DNA from 3 places in the Thioalkalivibrio sp. ALE23 genome. Region 1 is predicted to be linked to each of the others. Evidence: predicted binding sites of a transcription regulator. Region 1 holds the regulator's gene; each other region holds the start of a gene.
The links. The regulator sigma-54, encoded in region 1, starts transcription at its own class of promoters, with help from an activator protein. The targets are predictions, from matches to a motif close to TGGCANGNTNCNTGCTT.
Positions count from the first base shown of each region.

Region 1 (9,435 bases):
GTTACGGCCCGGATCAGTGGACCGCCCCGGTGGCCAGCGGCTCGGCGGCCCCCGAGTCCATGGTCGTGTGCCCCTGTACCACGGCCACGGTCTCGGCGGTGGCGACCGGGGCCTCGCGCGGGTTGATCGAACGCGCCGCCGACGTGGTCCTGAAGGAGCGCCGCCGCCTGATCCTGGTGGTGCGCGAGACCCCGTTCTCCGAGATCCATCTGGAGAACATGCTGCGCCTGACCCGCATGGGCGCCGTGGTGATGCCGGCCAATCCGGCGTTCTACCATCGCCCCGAAGGTCTGCAGGACCTGATCGATTTCATGGTGGCGCGGGTCCTGGATCACCTGCAGATCGAGCACGCACTGGGTCCCCGCTGGGGGGCCGGGCATGGCCAAGCCGGAGAGGACGGCCCCGAATGAAGACGCTTCCGCTGTTTCCGCTGAACACCGTACTGTTCCCGGGTGGTCTGCTGCCGTTGCGGATCTTCGAAACGCGCTATCTCGACATGGTGCGTGGCTGCCTGCGCGACGACAGCGGCTTCGTGGTGGTGGCGATCGAGCCGCCCGCCGAGGGCGAAGAGCCGCCGGACGAATCGGATCCGACGGTGGGGTTCCATGCAGTGGGCACCGAGGCGCGCATCATCGACTGGGACCAGCGCTCCGACGGTCTGCTGGGGATCCTCGCCAAGGGGGCGCAGCGCCAGCAGATCCACAACCCGCGGCGCGGAGATGACGGACTGTGGCTGGGCGAGGTGGAGCCGCTGGACGAATGGCCGGCGGTCAGCCTGCCGGTGGACTATGCATCGCTGGCCGATCTGCTGGAGCGTCTGCTGGATCAGCTGGGCACGCCCTGGTCGCACCTCGAACGGCACCTGGATGATTCGGCCTGGGTGGCCGGGCGGCTTGCCGAGCTGCTGCCGGTGGATCTCGGGATCAAACAGTCGCTGCTCGAATCCGATGATCCGATCGATCGTCTCGAGCGTCTGCGGGCGGCCATGCTCGCGCAGTCGTCTCCCTGACAGCATCCGGGCGGCCTGTTAAGGTAAAGGGCCGTAATTTCAAGCCGGAGCCGATCATGGCCGTTCAGGAACTCACGCAGGACAACTTCGAATCCACCATCACCGGGAATGACATCGTCATCCTGGATTTCTGGGCGCCGTGGTGCGGCCCGTGCCAGCAGTTCGCGCCGACCTTCGAGGAAGCCTCGAACAAGCACGACGACGTCGTCTTCGCCAAGGTCAACACCGACGAGGAGCAGGGCATCGCCGGGGCCTTCCAGATCCGGTCCATCCCGACCCTGATGATCTTCCGCGAGCAGGTCATCGTGTTCTCGCAGCCCGGCGTGCTGTCCGCGGCGCAGCTGGACGAGGTGCTGGGCAAGGTGCGCGAGCTGGACATGGAGGCCGTGCGCGCCGACATCGAAAAGCAGCAGCAGGAACAGGAGCAGCAGGCCGGCGGCAACGCCTGAGTCCGGCACCTGCCGCAATAACCTGAGCTCCCGCGGCCCGTTCCCGGGCCGCTCCGTCCGCCACTCGAACCGACCCTGACAAGCCGACGAGGTCCCTCCCCCCGTGTTCAGCGTGATGACCCAGATGGGGGCCCTGATCGTTGCCGGGGTCGGCTGGCGGATCCTGCAGCCCGGCGGTCTGGATGCCGAAACCACCCGCCGGGTCCTCACCACGCTCGTCTATTACCTGCTGCTGCCCGCGCTGGTGCTGCAGGTCCTGTGGACCGCACCGCTGGGTCTGGACTCGGTCCGCATCGCCCTGGTCGCCGGGGCGACGGTCCTGATCACCCTGGCCGTTACCGCCGGTGCGTGCCGAGCATGCACTGCCGACCGCGCCGCGGTGGGCGCGATGCTGCTGGCCGCTGCCTGGCCCAACGCGACCTATCTGGGCCTGCCGATCCTCGACAGTCTGTTCGGCGAGGCGGGGCGCGCGGTGGCCATCCAGTACGACCTGTTCGCCTGCCTGCCGCTGGTGCTGACCCTGGGCGTGGTTCTCGCGCGCCGTTACGGCGACGGTCGCATGCCGGCGGTGCATCCGTTGCGTGGCCTGTTGTCGGTGCCGTCGATCTGGGCCGCCCTCGCCGGTGTCACCCTGAACCTGGGCGGGGTGCCGCAGACGGTCTGGCTGGAGGAGTGGCTGGGACTGCTGGCGGATTCGGTGTCGCCGCTGATGCTGTTCGCGCTGGGCCTGGCACTGGTGTTCCACCGCTTTCACGGGCGCGACGCGCGGCCGCTGGCGGTCGTTGTGGGGATCCAGCTGCTGCTGGCACCGGCGGTGGCGCTGGGGCTGGTGTGGCTGCTGGGGATGGAGGGGATCCCCGCGACCGGAACGGTGCTGGAGGCGGCCATGCCGGCGATGGTGCTGGGGCTGGTGTTCTGTGACCGCTTCGGGCTGGATACGGGGCTGTACGCGGCCGCGGTAACCCTGACCACGGCCCTTTCGCTGGTTACCCTGCCGCTGTGGTTCGCCCTGGCCGGCGGTCTTCTGGGGGGATGAGCCTCAGGATTCCTCGCCGAAGCGGTCCGCGACCAGCTCGGTCAGGGCATCCAGCGCCGCCTCGGCATCCTCCGCGCCGTCGGTCCGGATGGTGATCTCCGAGCCCTGGGCGGCGGCCAGCATCATCACCCCCATGATGCTCTTGCCGTTCACTTCCTGATCGTTGCGGGCGACGGTGACATCGGCGGTGTACTGACTGGCGAGGCTGACGAACTTCGCGGCGGCCCGGGCATGCATGCCCAGCCGGTTAACGATGGGAACTGCGCGCTGCGGCATCGCTGGATTCCTGGTCGCAGAGAAGGATTCCGTCATGGCCCCCGGACAGCGCCTTGTTGACCAGTTCGCTCAGGGGCAGATGGCGGTAGTTGAGTACGCGGACGAGCATCGGCAGGTTGACGCCCGCGATCACGCGCGCGTTGTGTCCGCGCGCCACGCGGCTGGCCACGTTGGCCGGCGTGGAGCCGAACATGTCGGTCAGGACCAGCACACCGGCACCGCTGTCGAGGGTCTCCATGCGGGCGCGCGCCTGCGCCTGGATATCGTCCGGATCGTCGCTTTGCGACATCGCCATGGACTCGCAGTCCTCGGGCAGGTCTCCCAGCATGCTCTGCGCGGTCTGCAGGAGTGTATCGCCCAGGTTTTGATGCGTGATCAGGATCAGACCGACGCCCATGGAACTACTCCGTTTCAGGGGAGAGAGAATCGAGCTCGCGATGACGGGTGCTAACAGTAACATGTTCCCGTTCGCGCCACGCAGCCGCCAGCCGTTCCACAAGGTAGACCGAGCGGTGGCGCCCGCCGGTACAGCCGATGGAGACCGTGGCATAGCTGCGATGGTCCGCCACCAGCCGCGGGATCCAGGTGTCGAGAAAGCCGTGGATGGAGTCGAACATCGCCCCGACCTCGCCATGGCTGTCGAGGAAATGCGCTACCGCCGGATCCAGCCCGGTCAGTGGCGCCAGTTCGCGCTCGTAGTAGGGGTTGGGCAGACAGCGCACGTCGAACACGAAATCGGAATCCAGCGGCGAGCCGTGCTTGAAGCCGAAGGACTGGAACAGCAGCGACAGGCCGGCGGTCTCGCGGCTGCCGACCCGGGCCCGGAGCGTGCGCGCGAGGTCGTGCATCGACAGCCGGCTGGTGTCCACGGTCAGGTCGGCTTCTACCGCCACGTGCCCCAGCCAGGTCCGTTCCATGCCGATCGCTTCCACCAGCGGGATGCCATCGCGTGCCAGCGGATGGCGTCTGCGGGTCAGGTGGTAGCGACGCAGCAGGACCTCGTCGGAGGCATTGAGGAACAGCACCTCGACCTCCAGGCCCGATCCACGCAGCTCGCCCAGCAGTTGACCGAATCCGCTGAGGGCGTCGAGGCCCGAACGGACGTCCACGCCCACGGCCAGATGGCGGTCACCGCCGGTGTCGTAATGGCCGCTGCGGACCTTCTCCACCAGTTCCGGCAGCATCGGCAGCGGCAGGTTGTCGACACAGAAGTAGCCGGCGTCCTCCAGGGTATGCAGGGCGACGGTCTTGCCGGAACCCGACAGACCACTGACCAGCAGCAGACGCATGTCGGTCAGCCCTCGGGATCGGGGTTGGGGACCGTGGTGCTGGGCCCGCCGATGTGGAAGATGGATTCCTCCTGCTGATCCTCGCCCATCTGGCGCCGCTGGCGGGCGCGCAGGTCGTCCCCGGCGATGTAGCCCTGCATGTGCAGCAGGTGATTGCGGACCGCGGCCTCGATCATGACCGCGATGTTGCGCCCCGGCGCCACCGGCAGGCTGATCAGCGGGATGCGCAGGCCGAGGATCTCGCTCTCGCCGCGGCGCCCGTTCAGGCGATCGTCCGGCACCGGCGAGGGCTCGTTGTGATCGCGCAGATCGATGATCAGGCGCAGATACTTGCCGCCCTTGATCGCCGAGTCGCCGTACATCGCGCGGATGTTGAGCACGCCCAGGCCGCGCACCTCGAGCAGGTCCTGGAGCAGGGCGGGGCAGTGTCCGCGCACGATATCCGGGGCAATGCGCGCGAACTCGGGGGCATCATCGGCGATCAGCCGGTGGCCACGCGAGATCAGCTCGAGTGCGACCTCGCTCTTGCCGACGCTGGAGGCCCCCGAGATCAGTACACCGATCCCGAGGATCTCCATGAACACCCCGTGGCGCACCTCGAAATGGGCGAGGCGCTGCTGCAGGAAATAGCGCAGCAGCGCGATGACTTCGTGCGAGGATGTGCGTGTGCACAGGATCACCGGCAGGGGGTCGTCACCTGTCTGCGGCATGCGCGGGAACGGGCAGGTGTCCTCGGCGAAGATCACCATGGTAGTACCGGTGCGGGCCATTTCCAGCACCAGGTGGTCACGCTGCTCGTCGGACAGGCCGGCGATGTAGCGGGCCTCGTAGTCGCCGATGACCTGGATGCGGTTGGGGCGGATCAGGTTCAGGTGGCCGGCCAGCGGCAGGTCGCCATCCCCGAATCCCAGGAGTTCGCGGTCGCCCGCGGCCTCCTCTCCGTGGACGTAGCGCAGGTCCAGACGGCTCCCCATCGCCCGCGTGAGCGCGGCGATGGTGATGTTGCTCGCGGTGCCGTCGGCTGCCGCTTCCGCCCGGTCGGCCATGGTCAGGTGTCTCCCAGCGCCCGGCTGAGGGCCTGCTGGACCCCCGTGCTGTCCGCGGCGCGCCGGATGCCGGCGAGGGTGTCCGGCTGCGACAGCCCGCGCGCGAGCTGGGCCAGCAGGTCCAGGTGTTCGCTGGTGGCCTCTTCCGGCACCAGCAGGGCGATCAGGATGTCCACCGGTTCGTGGTCCATGGCTTCGAAATCCACGCCCTGATCCAGACGCAGGACCGCGATGCGGGGCGTATCCAGCTCGGCGAGACGGCCGTGCGGGATCGCCACGCCATGGCCGAGCCCGGTGGAGCCCAGTTTTTCGCGGGCCGACATGGCTTCGAACGCGGCACTGGCCGCCAGTCCGTCCGCGGCCCCGTCCACCAGCAGATCGGCGAGGGTTTCCAGCGCTCGTTTCTTGCTGGAGCAGTCGGTTTCCAGTCCGATGCGCTCCGGGGTGATGAGCTCGGCCGGATTCATCGGCTTACTCGGGTTGTTCGCGGTTGCGCTGGGCGCCCTCGGCGCGATGATGATCCTTGACCTTCTCCTTGTGCTTGATCAGCTGGCGGTCGACCTTGTCGATCAGGCCGTCGATGGCGGCGTACATGTCATCGTGGCTGGCCTCGGCGTGGATGTGGTTGCCGCTGACCTGCAGATTCGCTTCCGCCTTGTTGTGCAGCTTCTGCGTCTTCTCGTGGTTCAGCACCACGTGCACGTCGATCACCTTGTCGAAGTGGCGTTCCAGCTTCTGGAATTTCTCGTTGACGTAGTCGCGCAGGGCGTCGGTGATGTCGACGTGGTGTCCGGTGAGATTGATCTGCATGGGTCAGGCTCCTTTCGGTTTGCTTCCGGTCGGCATGGCGGCCATCTGGCGGCGCTCGCTGGAGGATGGCAGGTTCATGCCCTCCCGGTATTTGGCCACGGTACGCCGGGCCACGTTGATGCCCCGATCCGCCAGGATCTGGGCGAGGCGGGAATCGCTGAGCGGTTTGCCCGGCGTTTCCTCTTCGATGAGTTCGCGGATCATGGCACGAATCGCGGTCGCGGAGCATTCCCCGCCGTCGCTGGTGCCCACGTGACTGGAGAAGAAATACTTGAATTCGAACACCCCGCGGGGGGTGTGCATGTATTTCTGCGTGGTCACCCGCGAGATCGTGGACTCGTGCATCTCCAGGGCTTCGGCGATGTCGCGCAGGATCAGCGGCTGCATCGCCACCTCGCCGTGTTCCAGGAACCCCTGCTGGCGTTCGACGATCGCGCGCGCCACGCGCAGCAGGGTGTCGTTGCGGCTGTGCAGGCTCTTGATGAACCATCGCGCCTCCTGCAGCTGATCGCGCATGAAGGCGCTGTCGCGGGCATCGGAGACCTGGCGGACCATGCCGGCGTAGAGGTCGTTGATGCGAATGCGCGGGGCGATCTCGGGATTCAGGTCGACCTGCCAGCCCCGGTCGGTATGACGCACGTAGACATCCGGGACCACGTATTCCGGCGGTGTCTCGCTGATCTGGGCGCCGGGGCGCGGGTTGAGCGTGCGGATCAGGTCCAGCGCCGCGGCCAGTTCGTTGCCATCGCGTACGCCGCTCTGGCGCTGCAGGGCCTTGTAGTCACGCCGGGCAAGGGCGTCCATGCCGTGTTCCAGGAGCGCGCGCGCCGCCTCGCGCGAGGGGGCGTCCGGCGCCAGCTCGCCCAGCTGGACCTCCAGGCACTCGCGCAGATCCAGCGAACCGACCCCCAGCGGGTCGCAGTGCTGCAACCAGTGGCGTACGGCCTCGACCTCGTCGGTGTCGACGGGGGGGTCTTCACTCCGGCTGATGGTCTCGGCCAGGGTCTCGACGTCACCCTCGAGGTAGCCGTCGCCGTTGATGGTGTCGATCAGGGCGGCGCCGATGCGCTGGTCGCGCGGGGTCAGGTGCGACAGATGCAGCTGCCACAGCAGGTGATCCTGCAGCCCGCCGCCGCCGTCGTCGTCCGAGGTGTTCTCCAGCGGGTCGCGGTCGTCCAGACCGCGCGGGCTGGCGCTGGCGTCGTAGATGTCTTCCCAGCGGCTGTCGGTCACCAGCTCGTCGGGGATGACGTCCTCCGAGCCGCCGGCATCCACCGTTTCGCCGGTGCCGGCGTTGTCGCTGCCGCTCTCGCCGTCGTCGGTGTTCGCGTCGCTGTCGGTGTCCCCCGCGTCGGCACCGAGTTCGTCATCCTCGGCCTGTTCCAGCATGGGATTGCTTTCCAGCGCCTGCTGGATCTCGGCCTGGAGCTCCAGCGTGGACAGCTGCAGCAGCCGGATGGCCTGCTGCAGCTGCGGCGTCATGGTCAGCGTCTGACCGAGCTGCAGATTCAGCCCGGGCTTCAGCATGAGTTGGGAAAGGCGTTGGTCACCATAAGTGAATAGTAATCCCTTGCTGCGGGCTTGTGCACCGTCCGGGTGCGGCGGTCGGTGTCACAGGCGGAAGTTTTCGCCGAGGTAGACCTCGCGCACGCGGGTGTCGGCCAGCAGTTCGTCCGGCGTGCCCGCGCTCAGCAGGCGCCCCTCGCTGAGGATGTACGCGCGATGGCAGATGCCCAGGGTCTCGCGTACGTTGTGATCCGAGATTAGTACGCCGATGCCGCGTTCGGCCAGGTGGCGGATGACTTCCTGGATCTCGCCGACCGAGATCGGATCGACCCCGGCAAACGGTTCGTCCAGACAGATGAACCGCGGATCGCCGGCCAGCGCGCGGGCGATCTCGGCGCGCCGCCGCTCGCCTCCGGACAGCGCGATCCCGGGGCTGTGGCGCACGGTCTCCAGCTGGAATTCCTCGATCAGGGCGTCGCCGATGCGGCGGCGCTCGTGGCGGTCGAGTTCCGGGCGCAGTTCCAGCACCGCCTGCAGGTTGTCCTGGACCGACAGGCGGCGAAAGATCGATGCCTCCTGCGGGAGATAGCCCAGCCCGGCGCGGGCGCGTTCGTGGATGGGCGCCCGGGTGATGTCGCGCCCGCCCAGGGTGATGCGCCCGGTATTGGGCCGGATCAGTCCGACCAGGCTGTAGAAGCAGGTGGTCTTGCCGGCTCCGTTGGGTCCCAGCAGGCCGACCACTTCGCCGGGCACCAGGTCCACATCCATCGCGTCCAGCACGGTACGCTGGCCATAGCGCTTGCTCAGCTCGCGGGCGACCAGATGGCCGTCGGCCGCGGGGGTCATGGATTGTCCTCGCGTGGCTGCAGGCGGATGTGCACGCGCTCGTCGTCGGTGTCGCCGCGTTCGGCGCGGATCACGTCGCGTTCGAGATCGTAGGTGATGCGCTGCCCGCGGGCATCCTCGGCGGCGGTGATGACGCGTGCCCGTTCGGTCAGGATCACGCGTTCCTCGTCGAGGAAATAGTCGATGCGCAGCCCTTCGGCGATGCGCGTCTCGCCGGTCTCGGGATCGGGCGACTCCAGGCGTGCGGGCTCGCCGTGGGCCTCGATCTCGTAGGGGCGGCGCTCGCGCATGTGCACGATCACGCGGTCCGCTTCCAGCGTGGCATCGCCGCGCACCACGATCACGTCGCCGGTGTAGGTTCCGGTGCCCGCGCGTTCGTCCATCTCGGCGTGGTCCGCGGTGATCTCCACCGGCAGGGCATCCTCGCGGCCGGTCGCCGGCGGGGCCGCCAGGAACAGTGCGAGTATGCCCGCCACGGCAAGCAGCGGGGCCGGTCGGCGGATGCCCGCGCGGCGATGTTCGGTTGTGGCCGGGTTCATTCCGGGCGGTCCTCCTGCGGCAGGTCGCTGTACAGCGTGTAGACCTCGGCGAGCAGCTCAATGGTATCCGCTTGCGGGTCGGCGCGCAGGCCGGTACCCCTCTGGAACAGTCCCGGCTGTTCCAGGGTGCTCGGGGCCGACGAGGTCGTCAGCCGGGTGTCCAGCGCCACGCGCACGTCGCGCGACTCGATCACCGTGCGTACGCGCGCGTCGCGTTCGGGGCGCAGGCCGCGGGTGTGGCCGAAGGTATGCAGCAGTTCGCGATCGGGCTGATGTGCCGCGCGCGGGGCGCGCCAGGTCCAGTTCAGGCCCCGTTGGTCCAGCAGATCCAGCTCCGGGTCATCGATGAACTGGACCGCATCCCGGTCGTATTCGCGCAGCCGCGACCCCTGCAGGCGGTGGGTGGGCCGCCCGTCCTCGCCGGTGACATGCGCGGTAAACCCCTCGATCTGCAGCGTAGGTTCCGCGTCGGCCGCGGGTTCGGCGGGCGGCTCGGCCGCTGCCGGCCCGGCGAGCAGGCATCCGGCGGCCAGCAGCCGGGCGGCGAGCGGGGTGCGGCGCGGATCCGGGGTCATGCGTGCAGGTAGCTTTCGAGCACGGCCTCAAGGCGGCCGCGCGCGGCCAGCAGG
Region 1 is NZ_KB900031.1:678,583-688,017, reverse strand. Features, by position in the region: gene F573_RS0103445 (flavin prenyltransferase UbiX) at 1-410, shown strand, start outside; gene F573_RS0103440 (LON peptidase substrate-binding domain-containing protein) at 407-1,009, shown strand; gene trxA (thioredoxin) at 1,066-1,458, shown strand; gene F573_RS0103430 (AEC family transporter) at 1,562-2,494, shown strand; gene F573_RS0103425 (HPr family phosphocarrier protein) at 2,498-2,770, opposite strand; gene F573_RS0103420 (PTS sugar transporter subunit IIA) at 2,742-3,167, opposite strand; gene rapZ (RNase adapter RapZ) at 3,172-4,059, opposite strand; gene hprK (HPr(Ser) kinase/phosphatase) at 4,065-5,105, opposite strand; gene F573_RS0103405 (PTS sugar transporter subunit IIA) at 5,108-5,572, opposite strand; gene hpf (ribosome hibernation-promoting factor, HPF/YfiA family) at 5,577-5,915, opposite strand; gene F573_RS0103395 (RNA polymerase factor sigma-54) at 5,919-7,442, opposite strand; gene lptB (LPS export ABC transporter ATP-binding protein) at 7,527-8,267, opposite strand; gene lptA (lipopolysaccharide transport periplasmic protein LptA) at 8,264-8,806, opposite strand; gene lptC (LPS export ABC transporter periplasmic protein LptC) at 8,803-9,381, opposite strand; gene F573_RS0103375 (HAD family hydrolase) at 9,378-9,435, opposite strand, start outside.

Region 2 (9,435 bases), on a different contig from region 1:
CCTGCACGGCGATGAAGCCCTCGCCCTGGATGGCCACGTCCAGATCACGCCCCGTACTGCGCAGCGTCCCGCGAGAGAAGTCGGCCGCCTCGTTCCCCACCTGTACGTAATCGCGCGTGTCGTAGACCGGGCCGCGCACCGGGACGGTGTCCGCGGTGGCAAGTGCCTGCCGGAAGCCGTCGGTATTGGCGTTCGCCAGGTTGTGATTGTTGACGGCCTGGGCGTGCTCGACCTCCCGGGCCCCCGACATCGCGATGTAGAGAAAACGGTCCATGGTTCGGCCTCCCGCAGGATCCTCCGGTTACCGCCCTAGCGGATATTGATGATGGTCTGGGTCACGGTGTCGGCCGTGGAGATGGTCTGGGAATTGGCCTGGAAGTTGCGCTGGGCCGTGATCAGGTTCACCAGCTCCTGCGCGATATCCACGTTGGAGGCCTCCAGGGCCCCGGCCTGGATCTGCCCGGTACCGCCCGCACCCGGCGCGTTCACCGTGGGTCCGCCTGAGGCGAAGGTCTCCGCCCAGTTGTTGTTGCCCAGCTGCTCAAGGCCCTGCGGGTTGTCGAAGTTGGCCAGCGTCACCTGGCCCAGCACGTCCGACTGCCCGTTGCTGTAGCGGGCGAACACCACGCCCTCGTTGTCGATATCGATGTCGGTCAGCGTGCCCGGGGCAAACCCGTTCTGATTGAGATCGCTGACACCGAAGTCGGACCCGTACTGGGTCGTCCCATCGAAAACGATAGAGACCTCATCATCGTCCTCGAAGTTACCGCCGGGAAAGAAAGAGAAGGTTACGTCCTCCTCATCCGGAGGGTCGCCATCTTCATCCACCAGCTCACCATTACTACCGAAAAGCAGCTGCGCGGGGAAATCCCCATCTTCGACCACTTCACCGTTGACCGCGACGTTGACCTCCCACTCGTTGTCATCGGTCTTGGTGAAATAGACCTCCGCGTCCTGGGCCTCGCCTTGGCCGTTGTACACCGTCAGCGAAGTGGAAAAGTTGTAGCTGTCGGGGACGGCCACGCCGTCATCAGTATCGAAGCCATCGTCGATTACCGGCGCATCGGACTGCAGGTTCAGCCGGGCATCGATCCGGGAAGTCACCTGTGGCGAACCCTCGCCGGTCTGCAGCCGCAGGTTGTCCGGGGTTCCACCCAGATCGGCGGGATCGGTATCACCGTCTTCGGCGATGTATCCCTGCAGGTTCTGGCCCTGGCTGTTCACCAGGAAGCCCTCGCGATCCACCTGAAACTCGCCGGCGCGCGAGTAGAGCGTGTTGCCGCCGTCATTGAGCTGGAAGAACCCCTCCCCGTCGATCGCCAGATCCAGGCCGTTCTCGGTGAACTCGGTCTGCCCCTGGGTGAACTGCTGGGTCACCGCCAGCAGGCGCGACCCGGCACCGGTGGCGGTCTGCGCGGTCCCGCCGAAGGACTGCGCATAGACATCCCCGAATTCGGCACGCGATTGCTTGAACCCGGTGGTCCCCGAGTTGGAGATGTTGTTGCCGGTCACGTCCAGGTCGGCCTGGGCCGAGTTCAGTCCGCTCAATCCGATGTTGAAGGGCATGTTCCGTTCCTCCGGTTGTTTTTTGTGTCGGGCGTCAGCCGGAAATCCGGCGTACGTCCGAAAAATCGATCTCGCCCACACCTTGCACATTCAGTGCCAGGCCGTTTTTCTCCCCGCCCATGGAGACGCTGTCCACGCGCTGGTTAAGAAAGGTCTCCAGCGATTCGGTGCGCTCCCCGCTGCGCGCGGTCGCCCGGACCTCGTAGACCCCGGCCGGCGCGCGCTGGCCGTTGTCGGTCAGGCCATCCCACTGGAAGTCCTGCAGCCCGGCGCCCATCGCGCCGAGATTCATGCGCCGCACGCGCTCGCCGGCCCCGTTCATGATCTCGACCTCCACCGACTCGGCCGAGGCCCCCAGTTCGAACGCGCCGCTCATGCCGCCCTCGGGGCCCAGCTGGCCGAACTCCACCGGCACCAGCACGTCCTTGCCAACCAGATTTGCGCCCTGCACCGCCTGGTTCTGTCCCATCGACTGGGCGAAGCCCTCGAACGACTCGTTCAGCTGCTGGATCCCGGTGACGCTCGAGAACTGCGCCATCTGCGCGATGAAGTCCCCGTTTTCCATCGGCTCGAACGGGTCCTGGTTCTGCAGCTGGGTCGTCATCAGCTTGAGGAAGTTCTCCTGTCCCAGCTGATCCGGCCCGCCTTCCTTCTCCTGACGGTCGCGCTGGGCCTGGCGGTCAGTGCGAATCCCCGCCCCTTCCAGCATGTCGGGTGTCAGTCCGTTCATTTCCGGTCTCCTAGCCTTGTCCGCCCATCTGCAGCGTGCGCATCATCAACTGGCGGGTGGTGTCCATGACTTCAACGTTGGCTTCGTAATTGCGCGAGGCCGACATCATGTTGGCCATCTCCTCGACCACGCTGACCGCCGGGCGAAAGATGTAGCCATCGTCGTTTGCCTTCGGGTGATGGGGCTCGTAATGCATCTGCGGCTCGGCATCCGACTCCTCGATCCTGGCCACCCGCACCGGCGTCGCGGTACCGTCGCGGCTGGCCTGGTCCATCGCTGCCTGGAACAGCACGTGTTTCCCGCGATAGGCCTCCTCGGCGCTGCCGGCCGCCGTGTTGGCGTTCGCCAGGTTCGAAGACACCGTATTCAGCCGCGCCGACTGTGCCGTCAGCGCCGAAGCCGAGGTATTGAACAGATTGAACAGATCACTCACGGCAGTGGCCTCCCGTCAGGTTCAGCGATTGCCCCGGAAGGCATCGCGAATGCCGGAAACCCGGCGATTGAGAAATTCGAGGCTGCTCTGGTACTTGACCGAGTTCTCGGCGAACGCCGCCCGCTCCATCTGCGGATCCACGGTATTGCCGTCCAGAGACGGCTGCGAAGGGATGCGGTACTTGAGCTCGGCCCCGGTGCCCGCGGCAGCCGTCCCCGGATCCTGATGACCCGCGCGGGTCTGGCTGAGCTGAAGCTGGCCACCACCACCCGAAGCCGCCTCCAGCTGGCTGCGAAAATCCAGGTCGCGCGCCTTGTAGCCGGGGGTGTCGGCATTGGCGATGTTCGAGCTCAGAACCTCCATGCGCTGCGAACGCAGGTTCACCGACTCCGGCAGAATCCCGAGCGCCTTGTCCAGCGATATGCTCATCCCGTTCCGTCCGGCCCGCGCATGGCGGGCATCCGTTGCCTGACCACGACGATGCAATCGCCGTGCCATTGGCTGCCGGCAAAAGGGGAAAAAGGATAGGGAGGGACACCGGCACGCGGCCGGCCACGCGGCGAATCACCGCGCAGGGAACGAGCGCCGGGCCCGTTGCAGGCCCGGCGTGGAGGGGTTCAGCCCTTCAGCCGCAGGACCGAGCCGTACTCGGTGCGCACGGTTTCGTACGCCTTGCTGTAGGGCCCGACCGTCTCGGAAGCGCCAAGAAACAGATAGCCGCCGGGGTTGAGCTGCTTCGCAATACCGTCAAGGACCTGACGCTTGGTCTCGGCGGAGAAATAGATCAGGACGTTACGGCAGAACACGATGTCGAACTTGCCCAGCGCCGCGTAGCTGTCGACCAGATTGAGTTTCTGGAACCGGCAGCGGCGCTGCACCTCGGGGATGATCTTGTGCCCCTCGGGCACGGTCTGGAAGAACCGGGACCGCCGCGACTCGCTCAGCCCGCGCACGATGCTCAGACCGTCATAGACTCCCTTGCGGGCGTCTTCCAGCACGCCCTCGGACAGGTCCGTGCCGAGAATGCTGACGGGCACCACCCGGCGCGGGCGCGAGGCCTCCCATTCCGAGACCACCATCGAGATACTGTAGGGCTCCTGGCCACTAGAACACCCGGCCGACCAGACCTTGATCGACGACCGAGTGGACGCCAGCTCCGGGAGGATCACGTGGCGCAGGATCTCGAACGGAAAACCGTCGCGAAACCAGGAGGTTTCGTTGGTGGTCATCGCATCGATGACGCGCGTGCGCAGCTTCGGGCTGGGCGCCTTGCGCAGCGCGTGCAGCAGTTCCGGCACGTCCTTGTAGCCAAATTCATCCAGCAGGCGGGACAGCCGGCTGGACACCAGGTACTGGCGGCTGTCCCCCAGCACCAGGCCACAGCACTCGGAGAGAAAGCGCGCGAATTCTTCGTAGTCACGGGAATCGATCACGCACACATCTCCGCCTTGACGCGTGCCGGGCCCGTCCGCCGTCCGCTGGTTGTTCGGTTCGATGATTCCATGCCGCCACAGTATAGGGCTTCGAGGCAACCTTGCGGAAGTCCGCAGCCTGCAAAGGGGCGGCAAGCGCCGGCCACCCGCCCCGGCCGGGCCGGCAACCGTTCGCCCCCGGCAACCACCGACATCTCAGGCGGTCTTGTTGATCTGTTCCAGGACCGCACTGGCCAGTTCGTCCGGGTTGAACTTGGAGAGGAACGCATCCGCACCGGCCCGACGCACCATGTCGGTATTGAATTCGCCGCTGAGCGAGGAATGCAGCAGCACCCGCAGCGGTCGCAGGCGCTCGTTCTCGCGGATCTTTGCCGTCAGGGTGTAACCATCCATGCGCGGCATTTCGATATCCGAGATCACCAGCTCGACCGTGTCGTGGATCGGACCCTCGGCGGCTTTCTCCTCCAGGTAATCCAGGGCTTCACGCCCGTCCTTGCACAGCACGTAGGGCCACTCGAGCCCCTGGATGGCGCTTTCGATCTGGCGGCGGGCCACCACCGAGTCGTCGGCGATGACGATTTCCCGACGCTCGGGTGTCTGCTCGGCCACCGCGGAACGCACGCTTTCCGACACCTCGGTGGGCAGCGGATTGACCAGCGACAGCACGCGCTCCACGTCGATGATCTCCACCAGCTTGTTGTCGAGTTCGGTGACCGCCACCAGAAACGACTCGCGACCGGTGCCGCGCGGGGGCGACTTCACCTGGTCCCAGTTGACGTTCACGATGCGATCCACCGCCGATACCATGAAGCCCTGCACCGAGCGGTTGAACTCCGTGATCACAACCTTCTGCTGCCCGTCCGCCCCGGCCCGGGTCGATTGCATGCCCATCGCCCGCGCCAGATCGATGATCGGCACGGTCTTGTCGCGCAGGGTGGTGACGCCCCGCACCACCCCGGCGGACCCGGGAATCTGGCGCAACTGCGGCAGCGGAATCACCTCGCGCACCTTGAACACGTTGATCCCGAAGGTCTGCGTGCCGCCCAGATAGAACAGCAGCAGCTCCATCCGGTTCTGCCCGACCATCTGCGTGCGCTGGTTCACGTCGTCAATAAACTGACTCACGGTTCTCGCCCCCTGGGTTGTTCTCCCTGCTAACGGCCGCGCCGGCGGGAGCTTGAACCACGCATCGGACGCGCAGGACAGGCGCCGGATGCCATGGCACAGAATCTGCTTGTATTCCGTGACGAAGACACAGGGTCAACGGTGACCGGACATGCACCTTTTCAAGTTACAGGCTTTGCTCCCGTACCGCAGCCCGGGCCGCAGCGGGGGCCGCAGCGGGGGTGCGCTTCTTCTGATGCTCGCGCTCCTCGCCCCGACCGCGCAAGCGGAGATCGAGCCGGTGCAGAACATTCGTGACAGCGCGGAACGGTTCCTGCACCAGCAGCTTGGGGACCACAACGGCGACGATGTGGAGGTGCAACTCGGTCATGTCGACGACCGCCTGCGCCTCAAGCGCTGCGAAGAACCCCTGGAGGCCTCGCTGCCGCCCGGCGGCCGCCCGAGGGGCAATACTGCGGTCAACATCCGCTGTCCCGGGCCGGTGACCTGGTCGGTGTACGTTCCGGCCACCGTGGAACGCCACGCCGAGGTGGTGGTGGCCCGCCGCAACCTGTCGCGCCAGCAGACCCTGGGGCCGGGCGATCTGCGCATGGAGCGCATCGAGACGTCGCGCCAGGCCAGCCATTATTTCGAGGACGCATCCGAGGTGGTCGGTCTGCAGACCCGCCGCGCGATTCGCCAGGGCCAGGTCATCGGCCAGCAGCACGTTAATGAACGTCAGGTGATCCAGCGCGGCCAGCGCGTTACCATCCTCGCCAGCAGCGGCAGCGTCACTATCCGCATGCAGGGCGAAGCCCTGGAAGACGCCACGGCCGGCGACTGGATCCGCGTGCGCAACACCTCCTCCGGACGCGAGATCGAGGGCGAGGTCCAGCCATCGGGCACGGTTCGCGTCGCCCTGTAGTAAAATGTGACGGAAATCCCGCAACCGACCCTACAGTTTCGGGCATTCCGGCCGATACACGAGGCAGACCAGTCAAACGACAGGACAAAGTCATGGATATCAAAGGCCCCAACATCAATGGCCTGCGCCCCGACAGCCAGAACGGCGGGGTCCGCGGCCGTGACGACGACGCCCGCACCGGCAGCAACGGGGTGGACCGCGCCGGCAACGGCGGGGCCGCCAGCGGTGACGCCGTCACCCTGACCGGTGCCGCCCAGGCCATGAACGGCAGCGGCGAAGCCAGCGAGGCCGCGCCGTTCAACGAGGCGAAGGTGGCCGAGATCCGCGAGGCGATCGCTCAGGGGAACTACCCGATCGACAACGAGGAACTGGCCGATCGCATGATGGAAATCGAAGGCCTGCTGCGGTGATCCGGTGGTGACCGACGAAACCGGAATCCGTCCTTCCCTGGAGGAATCCATCCGTCTCGGACAACGGCTGGAGGATATCCTGCTGGAGGAAACTCGGGCCATCGAGTCACGGGAGCCGGAGCGGCTGCAGGCCGCGGTCCAGCGCAAGCAGGAACTGCTGCAGGCACTGGAAACCGAAACCCGCAAACAGCAGCAATGGATCGAAGCCCGCGGTGCCGAGTTCACCCCGGAAGGGGTAGCGCGGCTGTTCGCGCGTCTGGAGGGAGGGGAGCACCTCAACGACCGCTGGCAGGCGCTGCGGGCGACGATCGAACGCTGCAACGAACTCAACCAGGGCAACGCCCGGCTGATCGAACGCAACCAGCGCCGGGTCCAGATGTCCATGCAGATCCTGCGTGGCGAAGACAACGGACCGGCCACGACCTACGACCCCTACGGCAAGGCCCGTCATCGCCGTACCACCGGCCAGACCATCACCCGCGCCTGAGCCCGAGTTGGACCGGAAAGGCGTGAACTCCGTCACAGGGTGTATGATGCGCGAACCCACTTCGGACGCGACGTGCCCTCATGGATGACAACGACTATACCGTCGACACCCCGGAACGCATCGGCCAGATACTGCGCGACCTGGACCATGGCCTGACGCTGGTCAGTATCCGCCTGGAAGAAAGCGGCCCGCTGTACACCTCGGCGCTGATTCGTCTGGATGCCGACGCACGACGTCTCTACCTCGACCAGCTGCAACCCCCTTCCCTCCACCAGCGGATCCGGCCCGGCCAGCCCCTGCGCGTCTTCGCGACCCTGCGCGGCGTGGCCGTGCGGTTTACCACCGAGGTCCGCCAGAACGTGAGCGAATCGCCGGGAGACCTCTACGAGTGTCCGTATCCCGCCGAACTGCAATACCTGCAGCGTCGCGAGACCTTCCGCGTTCATATCCCCCTGAGCAACCGCCCGACCCTGCAGATCCAGGGCGAGATGCACGAAGAACCGATCGAGGGATCGGTGGTGGACCTTTCGGCCGAAGGCATGTGCGTGGAACTGCCGAATGAAGTGCTGCAGGAGATCCCCTATGGCAGCCGCCTGGAATTCACCAACCTGCTGCTCCCGGACGTGCAGGAAAGGGTCTCCGGCGCCGTCAAACCGGCCAACTCGCGCCCTTCCACTCGCGAAGGCCATTCGTATGCTGGCTGCGCGATCATCGAGATGTCGGCCCGCCTGGAACGTGCCATCAACGTCGCCCTGCTGTTCTATCAGCGTGAGGAACGCCGCCGCGCGATGAACTGACTGACCCCGGCTTGCGTGCCCACAAAAAAGGCCCGCACGAGCATCACTTGCCGTGCGGGCCTTTTGCGTTCTGGCGGAGAGTGAGGGATTCGAACCCTCGATGGGCTTTTGACCCATACTCCCTTAGCAGGGGAGCGCCTTCAACCACTCGGCCAACTCTCCGTGACTGCGGTGCAGAGGATACGGATTCACGCTGCGGAATGAAAGCCCGCGCGGCCCCGAATTGATGATTTTAACTTCATTCGGGCCACGCGGAGATCGCAGCGTCGGACGTCACTCGTTCCCGCGATTGTCGCCGGAGCCGTGTTCCGAATCTTCGTCCTGAATCCGCTGAAAGATCTCTTCGCGATGAACCGCCACGTCCGGGGGCGCATTGATGCCGATCCGGACCTGGTTGCCCTTCACACCCAGAACGGTGACGGAGACGTCATCGCCGATCATGAGGGTCTCCCCCACCCGACGCGTCAGTATGAGCATGCTTTTCTCCACAGTACCTGTGTCGGACGAGTTCGGTCGCCCGGAATCCGTTGATTGAGTCGTCACCCCTGCTCCTTCGGTAGACCGGCGGGCTCCTCTTCGAGTTCAAAGGCATCGTGCAGCGCACGCACCGCCAGTTCGAGGTATTTTTCGTCCACGACCACCGAGATCTTGATCTCCGACGTCGAGATCATCCGGATGTTGATGTTTTCCCGCGACAGGGCCTCGAACATCCGGCTGGCAATACCCGCATGCGACCGCATGCCGACACCCACGACCGAGATCTTGACGATGTGGACATCGCCCGAGACCTCGCGGGCGCCCAGTTCGTCCGCTGCCCCCTGCAGCAGTTCCAGCGCCTTCTCGTAGTCGTTGCGATGCACGGTGAAGGTGAAATCGGTCGTGCGGCCGTCCTCGCCGACGTTCTGCACGATCATGTCCACCTCGATGTTGGCATCCGCCACCGGCCCGAGGATGCGATGCGCGACCCCGGGCTGATCCGGCACGCCGCCCACCGTCAGCTGCGCCTCGTTCTGATTGAACGCGATTCCCGCGACCAGCGCCTGTTCCACCGCTGCATCCTCCTCCGTGGTGATGAGTGTCCCGGGTCCCTCGCCAAACGACGAAAGGACACGTAAGGGGACGTTATACTTGCCCGCAAATTCCACTGCCCGGATCTGTAGCACCTTCGAACCGAGGCTCGCCATCTCCAGCATCTCCTCGAAGGTCACTCGTTCGAGGCGCCGGGCCTGGGGCACCAGTCGCGGATCGGTGGTGTACACCCCGTCCACGTCGGTATAGATGCGACATTCATCGGCTTTCAGGGCCGCGGCCAGCGCGACGGCGGTGGTGTCGGAGCCGCCACGCCCCAGGGTCGTGATCGCCCCGTCCTCGTCCACGCCCTGGAAGCCGGCCACGACCACGATGCGCCCGGCCTCCAGATCGTCACGCACGCGGGCATCGTCGATACTGCGGATCCGCGCCTTGTTGTAGGCGCTGTCGGTGCGGATGGTCACCTGAGCACCGGTATAGGAGCGCGCCGGGCAACCCTTGGCCTCCAGTGCCATCGCCAG
Region 2 is NZ_KB900033.1:429,995-439,429, forward strand. Features, by position in the region: gene flgF (flagellar basal-body rod protein FlgF) at 1-274, opposite strand, end outside; gene flgE (flagellar hook protein FlgE) at 310-1,566, opposite strand; gene F573_RS0108705 (flagellar hook assembly protein FlgD) at 1,601-2,296, opposite strand; gene flgC (flagellar basal body rod protein FlgC) at 2,307-2,729, opposite strand; gene flgB (flagellar basal body rod protein FlgB) at 2,751-3,158, opposite strand; gene F573_RS0108720 (protein-glutamate O-methyltransferase CheR) at 3,347-4,162, opposite strand; gene F573_RS0108725 (chemotaxis protein) at 4,358-5,287, opposite strand; gene flgA (flagellar basal body P-ring formation chaperone FlgA) at 5,523-6,191, shown strand; gene flgM (flagellar biosynthesis anti-sigma factor FlgM) at 6,284-6,601, shown strand; gene F573_RS0108740 (flagella synthesis protein FlgN) at 6,606-7,088, shown strand; gene F573_RS0108745 (flagellar brake protein) at 7,169-7,885, shown strand; tRNA gene F573_RS0108750 (tRNA-Ser) at 7,957-8,047, opposite strand; gene csrA (carbon storage regulator CsrA) at 8,159-8,362, opposite strand; gene F573_RS0108760 (aspartate kinase) at 8,425-9,435, opposite strand, start outside.
Region 2: the regulator sigma-54 is predicted to act here: its motif matches at 5,382-5,398, upstream of flgA (flagellar basal body P-ring formation chaperone FlgA).

Region 3 (9,435 bases), on a different contig from region 1:
CTGGTGCAGACCGGCAAGACCCGCCGCATCCCGGTCGTGCTGGTGGGCAGCAAGTTCTGGGAAGGCCTGCTGCAGTGGTTCGAGGACGCGCTGGTCACCCATGGGACCATCGATGCCGAGGACCTCAATCTATACTCGGTGGTGGACACCCCCGAGGAGGTCGTGGACGTGATCTTCGAGTACTACGAGGCCCGCAGCTTCGAGCCCTCGGCGGAAGAGAAACAACGACTGATGGAGCTCTGATGATGACGAGCACCCGCGCCACGGCGCTGGCCGCTGCCCTGCTGGGCCTTGTTCTCGCCGCCGGGCCGCTGGCGGCGCAGGACTTCGAAGACGCCCCGCCACCGCCCGACATGCCCGACGAGGCCGCCGGCGACGAGCCCGCGCCGCCGCCGGTGCTGGACGAGCGCGCCCGCCAGCTGCAGGAACTGGAAGAGGCGGACGTCATCATCATGGAGCGCGATGGCGAGCGGCGACGCGAATATCGCGTGGACGGTGATCTGGTGATCGTCGAGGTCACCCCGGCCGCCGGCCCGACCTATTATCTGGTGGACGTCACCGGGGAAGGCGATCTTGAACGCCGCGACGACCTGGCCCCCGGTTTCACCCCGCCCCGCTGGAGGATCCTGGAATGGTAACCACGCAGTCGACCGTGGAACTGCCGGTCGCGGGTGCCGCGGCGCTGGAAGCAGCCTTTGCCGCCGCCCGGGCGGCCGGCGCGCCCGTGGGGCTGCCCGCCGCCGGCGATGCCCCGCAGCTCGACGGGGATCGCGCGCGCTGGGTCCTGGAGCGCGGCAACGCTGCGGAGCCCGGGGCGATCGCCAGCGGTCCCGGCACGCCGGAGGCGCTGGGCCGCCTCGCGGCCCGCTGGCAGGCCTGGCATCCGGCGGAGGCCCTGCCGCAGGACGGCGTCTGGCGCCGCGGGGTACTGCAGCAGCAGCTGCGCGAACGTACCGAAGACCTGAGCGCCACCCTGGACGAACAGGCGCGCGAACAACTGAACCGCGAGCTGCATCATCAGGGGCTGTACCGGTTCGAGGACCTGCCGGTGGCCGGCAGCTTCTGGCGCTCGGTCCGGCGGCACGGCGAATACACCGGACTGGCGGATCTGACGCTCCCGCCGGCCCCCGTTCCGGCGTTCTGGCAACTGGCGCGCATCGCGCTGGCGGTGGCCGTAAGCGAGACGGGCGAGCTCGATCGCGAACGCTACCGCGCCCTGCTGGATGGCTATCACCGCGAGCGCCCGCTGAGCGCGATCGAACGCGGCGCCGCCCCGACGCTCCTGCGCATGGCCGCGCTGGATGACTGGCTGGAACGCATCGAGGCCGGCCACGCGCCCGCGGGCCCCGATCCGCGCCTGGCCGGCCTGCAGGACGCCGGCACCCGGGTGCAGTCGGTATGGGTAAGGCCCGCCGCCTGATGACCCCGCGGGCCTCCCTCGCGGGGCTTGTGGCCCTGGCCATCGCCGGGGCGCCGGGCGTCGGCGTTCTGGCCTCCACCGAGGTCCACCGCTGGGTGGATGAAGACGGTGTGGTGCATCTCTCCGACGAGGCACCCGGCGACGGGCGCAGCGAACGCATCGAGGTTCAGGAGCCGATGGGCGCCGTCCCCCTGGAGAATGCCCGCGAGATCCTCGAACGCCCGATCCGGCGGCCGGGAGAAGACCCGACGGACGACGAGCCGGAGGAAGATGCGGATGCGGACGAAGAGACCGACGATGAAGACGAAACTTCGATCGAGGACGTCCCGGTGCCCGTGGAACTGGTGGATTTCTGAGCCAGCCACGGGCATCGCACCACTTTGATGCACAGAATGCCCTACAATGGGGCAATGACTGCACCTCATCAGAGCGCCACCGCACAACGCCCCCGGACGAAGCGCTGCGACGCCCTCGTGGCCATTCTGGCGCACTTCATGCTTGAAACCGGGTGATGAGCCCGCATACGCCCCCTTCGCCCGCCTCGCTGCCCACCCCCCCGTGGTGGGACGACCTGTCCACGGCCGTGATGGTCACCGACGGGGATCTGCGGCTGCAGGCGATGAACGGCGCGGCCGAGGTCCTGCTGGGCCTCAGCCGCGAGCGCATCCTCGGTCACCCGCTCGGCCAGTGGCTGCATCTGGACCGCAACCTGACCACCCGTCTGCGCAACGCCCTGACCCGGGACCAGCCGATCACCCTGCGTGCGCGGCGCCTGGAACCGCTGCGCGCGGAAAGCTTCCTGGCCGACGTGGTGATCACGCCGCTGCACGGCGAGGGTGACGAACCCGGACGGCTGCTGTTCGAACTCAGCGCGATCGACCGGCACGAGCGCATCTCGCGCGAGGAACAGCTGCAGAAGCAGCAGGCCATCTCGCGCGCAGTCACGCGCGGGCTGGCGCACGAGATCAAAAACCCGCTCGGCGGGCTGCGCGGCGCCGCGCAGCTGCTGGCCGGAGAACTGGACGATCCCGACCTGCGCGAATACACGCGCATCATCATCCATGAGGCCGACCGCCTGCGCTCGCTGGTGGACCGCATGCTCGGCCCCAACAACATGCCGCAGCGCGCCCCCCTTAACCTGCACGAGGTCCTCGAGCATGTGCGCGGCCTGATCAGCGTCCAGCTGCCGCTGGGCGTGAAGATCCGCGGCGACTACGACCCTTCGATCCCGGAGATCGAAGCGGATCGCGACATGCTGGTGCAGGCGCTCCTCAACCTGGTGCAGAACGCCCTGCAGGCGCTGGGCGACGAGGGCGAGATCGTGCTCAGCTCGCGCATCCTGCGCCAGTACACCGTTTCCGGCAAACGCCACCGGCTGGTCGCGCGCCTGAGCGTGCGCGACAACGGGCCGGGAATCCCCGAGGAGGTCCGCGAGCGGATCTTCTTCCCCATGGTCACCGGCCGCGACAGCGGCACCGGCCTCGGCCTGCCGATCGCGCAGAGCTTGGTCCAGCTGCATGACGGCCTGATCGAATGCCATTCACGGCCCGGCTCCACGCGCTTCGACATCCTCCTGCCCGTGGCCGGACCGCCCGCCAGCGAGAGCCCCGACGCATGAATCCGACGGTCTGGATCATCGACGACGACGATTCCATCCGCTGGGTGCTGGAACGCGCCCTGAGCCGATCCGATATCGCGGTGCGCGGGTTCGAGTCCGCCGACGCGGCATGGGCGGCCCTGGAGACGGAAGACACCCCGGATACCATCGTCGCCGACATTCGCATGCCGGGGCTCAACGGGCTCGATTTCCTGGCGCGCATGCAGAGCCGCGGTGACGCGCCGCCGGTGATCATCATGACCGCATTCTCCGATCTGGAGAGCGCGGTGGGCGCCTACCAGACCGGGGCGTTCGAATACCTGCCCAAGCCGTTCGACGTGGACGAGGCGGTGGCCCTGGTGCAGCGTGCCCTGGAGGCCCGCCGTGACAGCCTGGCGGCCGCAACGCCCGACGAGGGCAGCGCCGAGGAAACCCCCATCATCGGCGAGGCGCCGGCGATGCAGGAGATGTTCCGCGCCATCGGCCGCCTGTCACGCTCCAATATCACGGTGCTGATCAACGGCGAATCGGGCACCGGCAAGGAGCTGGTCGCACGCGCGCTGCATCAGCACAGTCCGCGGGCGGGGCAGCCGCTGATCGCCCTGAACACCGCGGCCATCCCCAAGGACCTGCTCGAGAGCGAGCTGTTCGGCCACGAGCGGGGGGCCTTTACCGGCGCCAGCCAGACGCGCAAGGGCCGCTTCGAGCAGGCCGACGGCGGGACCCTGTTCCTCGACGAGATCGGCGACATGCCGTTCGACCTGCAGACCCGCCTGCTGCGGGTGCTGGCCGACGGCACTTTCTACCGGGTGGGCGGGCATACCCCCATCCATACCGACGTGCGCATCATCGCCGCGACCCACCAGGACCTGGAAGAGCGGGTGCGCGCGGGGCAGTTCCGCGAGGACCTGTTCCACCGCCTCAACGTGATCCGCATCCATGTGCCGTCGCTGCGCGAGCGGCCGGAAGATATCCCGCTGCTGGTCAATCATTTCATGAGCGAGGTGGCCACCGAGCTGGGCGTGGAGCCCAAGGTGATGCGCCCCGAGGTGGTCGCGGAGATGCAGCGCCTGCCATGGCCGGGCAATGTGCGCCAGCTGGAAAACACCTGTCGCTGGCTGACGGTGATGGCCTCCGGACGCGAGGTGCACCTGGACGACCTGCCGGCGGAACTGCGCCGCGATGACGCGCCCCGGTCCACGGGCACGCCGCAACCGGGACCGGGACCGGCACAGGCCGTGCCGATCGAACCCCGGGAGTGGACCGATGAACTGGCGCGCGTGGCCCGCGAGCACTGGGAACGCGGTGACCGGGACGTGCTGGGAAGCCTGCAGCCGGCGATGGAACGCACGCTGATCCGCGAGGCGCTGCGAGCCTCGGGCGGACACCGCCAGCAGGCCGCGGCCCTGCTGGGCTGGGGCCGCAACACGCTGACGCGCAAGATCCAGGAGCTGGGTATGAACGAGGAGCGACCGTAACCGGCGGGCCCGGGCGCTGCCGGCGCGTCAGGCGCCGCAGCCGGAGAACCCCTCGTTCAGCTGCAGCCGCCCGGTCAGCTCGCTCACGTGGCCGATCCCGTGGCGGTCCATGTAGTCGTTGATGCCCGCGAGGATCTTCGGCAGGCACAGCGGATCGTAGAACAGACCGGTACCCACGCCCACGGTAGCAGCCCCCGCCAGCAGGAATTCCAGGGCATCCTCGGCGCGGGTGACCCCGCCCTGGCCGATGATCGGGATGCCGTGGGCCTTCGCTACCTGGTGGACCTGGTGGACCTTCAGCAGCGCCACCGGCTTGATCGCCGGGCCCGACAGTCCGCCCTGGTTGTTGCCGATCACCGCGCGGCCGCTCTCGGCATCCACCGCCATGCCCATCAGGGTGTTGATCACGGCAAAGCCGTCGGTACCCGCCTCGATGCAGCGCCGGGCGTTCTCGGCGATGTCGGTCTGGTTGGGCGAGAGCTTGGTGATCAGGGGCTTCTGCGTGACCGAGCGACAGGCCTCGACCACCCGCGCGGACATGTCGGGGTCGTTGCCGAAGGCGACCCCGCCTTCCTTCACATTGGGGCAGGAGATGTTGATCTCGATCGCGTCCACCGGGGAATCGTCGAAGGCCCGGGTGACTGCGATGTATTCCTCGATGGTGGAGCCGGAGACGTTGGCGATGAAGCGCGTCTCGTCGTAATCCAGCCCCGGCAGGATCCCGCCGACCACCTGTTCGACCCCGGGGTTCTGCAGGCCGATGGCGTTGAGCATGCCCTCCGGGGTCTCGTACACCCGGTGCGGGGGGTTGCCGGGCCGTGCGGCCCCGGTGGTGCCCTTGAGGCACACCGCGCCGGCATCGCGGTTGGAAAAGCCGGCCACCCGGGTATATTCCTCGCCGAAGCCGACACAGCCGGACAGCAGCACCAGAGGCGTGTTGAAATGCAGCCCGCAGAATTCCAGGGAGAGCCGCGAATCGTCGCGCGCTTCGCTCATGTTTCACATCGTCCTGTATCAGCCCGAGATCCCGCCGAACACCGGGAACGTCATTCGTCTGGCCGCCAACAGCGGGGCGGCCCTGCATCTGATCCACCCGCTGGGCTTCAGCCTCGACGAGAGCCGGCTGCGCCGCGCGGGGCTGGATTACCGGGAATGGGCCCGGGTCCGCGAGTATGACAGCCTGGCCGCCTGGCGGGAATCCGTGGCCCCGCGGCGGGTGTTCGCGATCACCACGCGCGGCACCTGCCGCTTTGATACCCCGGCGTTCGCCGCCGGCGATGCCTTCCTGTTCGGCCCCGAGAGCCGCGGCCTGCCGCAGCAGGAACTGGACGCGATCCCGGAGGAGCGACACCTGCGGCTGCCGATGCAGCCCGGCAGCCGCAGCCTCAATCTCGGCAATTCGGTCGCGGCGGTGATCTACGAGGCCTGGCGCCAGCTGGACTTCGCCGGCGGCGAATGAGCCGATGGGTCAGATATTCTCGGCGACCGGGTCGCGCTCCAGCAGGCGCCGCACCGCGTCGTGCACCCGCCGGCCACGGTAGAGCACCGCGTGCACCTCCTCGCAGATCGGCATCTCCACGCCGGCGGCATGCGCGCGTTCCACTGCCACGCGCGCGGTCTCGACCCCTTCCACCGACTGGCCCACCCGCTCGCGCGCGGTCGCCAGGTCGTAACCCTGGCCCAGCAAAAGACCGACGCGGCGGTTGCGCGACTGGTCGTCGGTGCAGGTGAGCAGCAGATCGCCGAGGCCGGACAGCCCGGTCAGGGTCTGCGGCCGCGCCCCCAGGGCCTCGCCCAGGCGCTGTAACTCGGCCAGCCCGCGGGTCAGCAGCGCGGCGCGGGCGTTGGCGCCGAACCCGGCCCCGTCGGCGATACCGGAGGCCACCGCGAGGACGTTCTTGAACGCCCCGCCCAGCTCCACGCCGATCACGTCGGGGTTGCCGTAGATGCGCATGGAACCGCCGTGGAAGGCATCCGCCAGACGTCGCCGGCGCTCCGGGTCGGCCGAGGCGGCGGTGAGGGCAGTGGGCTGACCGCGCGCGACCTCGGCGGCGAACGAAGGCCCGGAGATCAGGGCCGCCGGCTGTCCGGGGCCGAGTTCCGCCTCGGCCACCTCGTGCAGCCAGGCACCGGTCCCGGTTTCCAGCCCCTTGGTGGCCCAGGCCACGACCTGCCCCGGTTCCAGCCGGGGCCGCAGCCAGCGCAGGGTCTCGCGGAAGGCGCCCGAAGGCACGACCACCAGCACCAGGTCGACGCCGTCGACGACCTCCGACGCGGCGGTCACCCGCAGGTTGCGCGGGAAGGTCAGGCCCGGGAGATAGCGGGGATTCTCGCGTTCGCGCTGGAGGCGCTCGGCGGTCTCGGCCGAACGCCCCCACAGCCGCACGTCGTCGTGCAGGCGTGCGGCATGCACCGCCAGGGCGGTCCCCCAGGAACCGGCCCCCAGTACCGCGATGCGCATGCGCCGGGCCGGCTCAGGGGTTTTCGCTGGCCGTGACGGCGGCGCCGTTGCCTCCCTGGCCCTGACCCGAACCTTCCTGCTGTTCCTTCAGGTGCTTGGCATACAGCGCGTCGAAGTTGACCGGCTGCAGCAGCAGCTGCGGGAATCCGCCCTTCAGGACCAGGTCGGCAACCGTCTCGCGGGCGAAGGGGAACAGCGCATTGGGGCAGTAGGCGCCCAGCAGCTGATTGCGCTGTTCCTCGGAAAAACCGCGCACGATGAACACCCCGGCCTGCTTGATCTCGACCAGGTAGCCGGTCTCGCCGTTGGATTCGGTGGTGACCGTCAGGCCCAGCTCGACCTCGTAGACCCCTTCCTGCTCGCCCACCGGGCGCGCCTGGGTGTTGAGCTGGATGCCGGTCTCGCCCTTCCATTCCTTGAGGAAGATCTCCGGGGCGCCGGGGGCCTCGAAGGACAGGTCCTTGATGAAGACCTTCTGCATGGAGAATTCGGGGCCGTCGGAGCCCTGGCCGCCCTGTGCGGCCGCGTCGGTCTGGTTTTCTTCAGCCATGGTGCGTTCGGATCCTTTCAGGTGTTCGTGGAATCGCCGGCGTCCACGCCCCCGCAGGCCTCGATCAGGCGGTCCAGCTCGCCGGACCGTTCCATGGCCTGGAGTTCATCGTAGCCGCCGATATGGGTGTCCCCCAGGAAGATCTGCGGGACGCTGGTGCGTCCGTCCGCCCGCTGTTCCATCTCGTGGCGCAGCCCGGAGTCCCGATCGATGCGGTATTCGTCGAAGCCGAGGTCGCGCTGGTTCAGCAGGCGGCGGGCGAGGATGCAGAAAGGGCAGTGCCCGGTAGAGTAGACCTCGAAGCGCATGTCACTTCTTCTTCAGCGGCATGCCCGCATTTTCCCATGCCTGGATGCCACCGGAGAGATTGACCACGTCCTCGAAGCCGGCCGCCGTCAGCTGGTTCGCGGCCATGGAGGACCGGTTGCCGCTGCGGCAATAGACCACGACGGGGCTGGATTTCCACGCCTCGATGTCCTGCATGCGCTTTTTCAGTTCGCCGATGGGGATATGCTTCGCGCCACCGATGCGGCCGCCGGAGACCTCGTTGTGCTCGCGCACGTCCAGCACGAGGGCATCATCCTGGTTCATCACGCGCACCGCTTCGGTGGGCGCCAGCTCGCGGTACTTGCGTGTCAGGCGCCGGAACTCGGCGTAGATGATCAGGGCAAGCACCGCGACCAGGGCGCCCGTCAGAATCGGGTTGTTGGCGAGGAATTCGGGCAGTCGTTCAAGCATGCGGGAGACCGGTCGGGATTCAGGAACGGCAGAAGACGTCCTGCATCATACCGATCAGGCGCAGGGTGCGGGAGTCCCCCACGCGGTAATAGACCCGATTGGCGTCCTTGCGCGTGGCCAGGATGCCCTTGTCACGCAGGATTCCGAGGTGCTGGGAAATATTGCTCTGCGAGGTCCCGACCTGATCCACGATTTCCTGTACGCTGACCTCCCGGTCGCCCAGAATGCACAGGATCTTGAGCCGCAGCGGATGGGACATGGCCTTCAGCGAGCGCGAGGCCCTCTCGATATCCTCGTCCTGCGACATCAGTTCGTCTTCGATGCACGGTTCGTCGCTCACGGCAGCCTCTCGTTCGGAGGGGCAAGACCCCTGCCACTGGGTGAGAATATTAGAACGCAAACGTACCCCGATATGCGGATTCACGCAATCTTGTCCCTGTCGCTTTCATGGGTTGGCCTGCTGCTGGCGGGCCTGCTGGTTGCCGTGCCGGCCACGGCGCTGGAACCCGAGGCGGAGCTGGAAAAGACCCTGGAGGCCATCCGGGACGTCGAACGTTCGCTGGAGGAACGACGCGCGGCAGTCGCCGATCTGGAAGACCGGATCGCCGCGTCCGCCCGGGGCGCGGGCGAACAACGCGAACGACTGGATGAGCTGGAACGCCGCCGCGAGGCCCAGGAGGAGGTGATTGCCGAGCACGAGGCGCGCGTGGCCCGACGCGAGGAACGGCTGCACGAGCAGCGACGCGACGCGGCGCGACTGGTGCATGACCAGTGGCTGCAGGCGCGCCACGGGCAGCGTGACCGACCGACGGAAGACGGACAGCGGCACCACCCCGTTTACGCGTCCGCCATTCAGCAGGCGCGGGAACGGGCCCTGGCAGACCTGCACGCACGGATCGAGGAGCTGCGGGCGGCGCGTGCCGATCTGACCGAGGAGCGCGAACGGCTGGCACGTCGCGAAACCGAAACCCGCGAAGCGATGGCCGAGCTGGAGCGCCAGGAAGCGGCCCGCCGGGCGGCACTGAAGGAGCTCGAGGCGGCCATGGAAGACGAGGCACTCGAGCTGGAGCGCCTCGAACGCAACGCCGAGACCCTGGATCGCGTGATCACGGAGATCGAAGAGCAACGCCATGCCACCACCGCCGAAGAAGAAACGGGCGAGGAGGCGACCCCTCGGTCCCGCGCGGTCAA
Region 3 is NZ_KB900035.1:15,425-24,859, forward strand. Features, by position in the region: gene F573_RS0110345 (TIGR00730 family Rossman fold protein) at 1-243, shown strand, start outside; gene F573_RS0110350 (DUF2782 domain-containing protein) at 243-638, shown strand; gene F573_RS0110355 (hypothetical protein) at 632-1,420, shown strand; gene F573_RS0110360 (DUF4124 domain-containing protein) at 1,399-1,776, shown strand; gene glnL (nitrogen regulation protein NR(II)) at 1,932-3,038, shown strand; gene ntrC (nitrogen regulation protein NR(I)) at 3,035-4,495, shown strand; gene F573_RS0110375 (dihydroorotate dehydrogenase) at 4,523-5,491, opposite strand; gene F573_RS0110380 (tRNA (cytidine(34)-2'-O)-methyltransferase) at 5,490-5,954, shown strand; gene F573_RS0110385 (NAD(P)H-dependent glycerol-3-phosphate dehydrogenase) at 5,964-6,956, opposite strand; gene secB (protein-export chaperone SecB) at 6,970-7,506, opposite strand; gene grxC (glutaredoxin 3) at 7,524-7,814, opposite strand; gene F573_RS0110400 (rhodanese-like domain-containing protein) at 7,816-8,244, opposite strand; gene F573_RS0110405 (helix-turn-helix transcriptional regulator) at 8,264-8,551, opposite strand; gene F573_RS0110410 (murein hydrolase activator EnvC) at 8,657-9,435, shown strand, end outside.
Region 3: the regulator sigma-54 is predicted to act here: its motif matches at 1,904-1,920, upstream of glnL (nitrogen regulation protein NR(II)).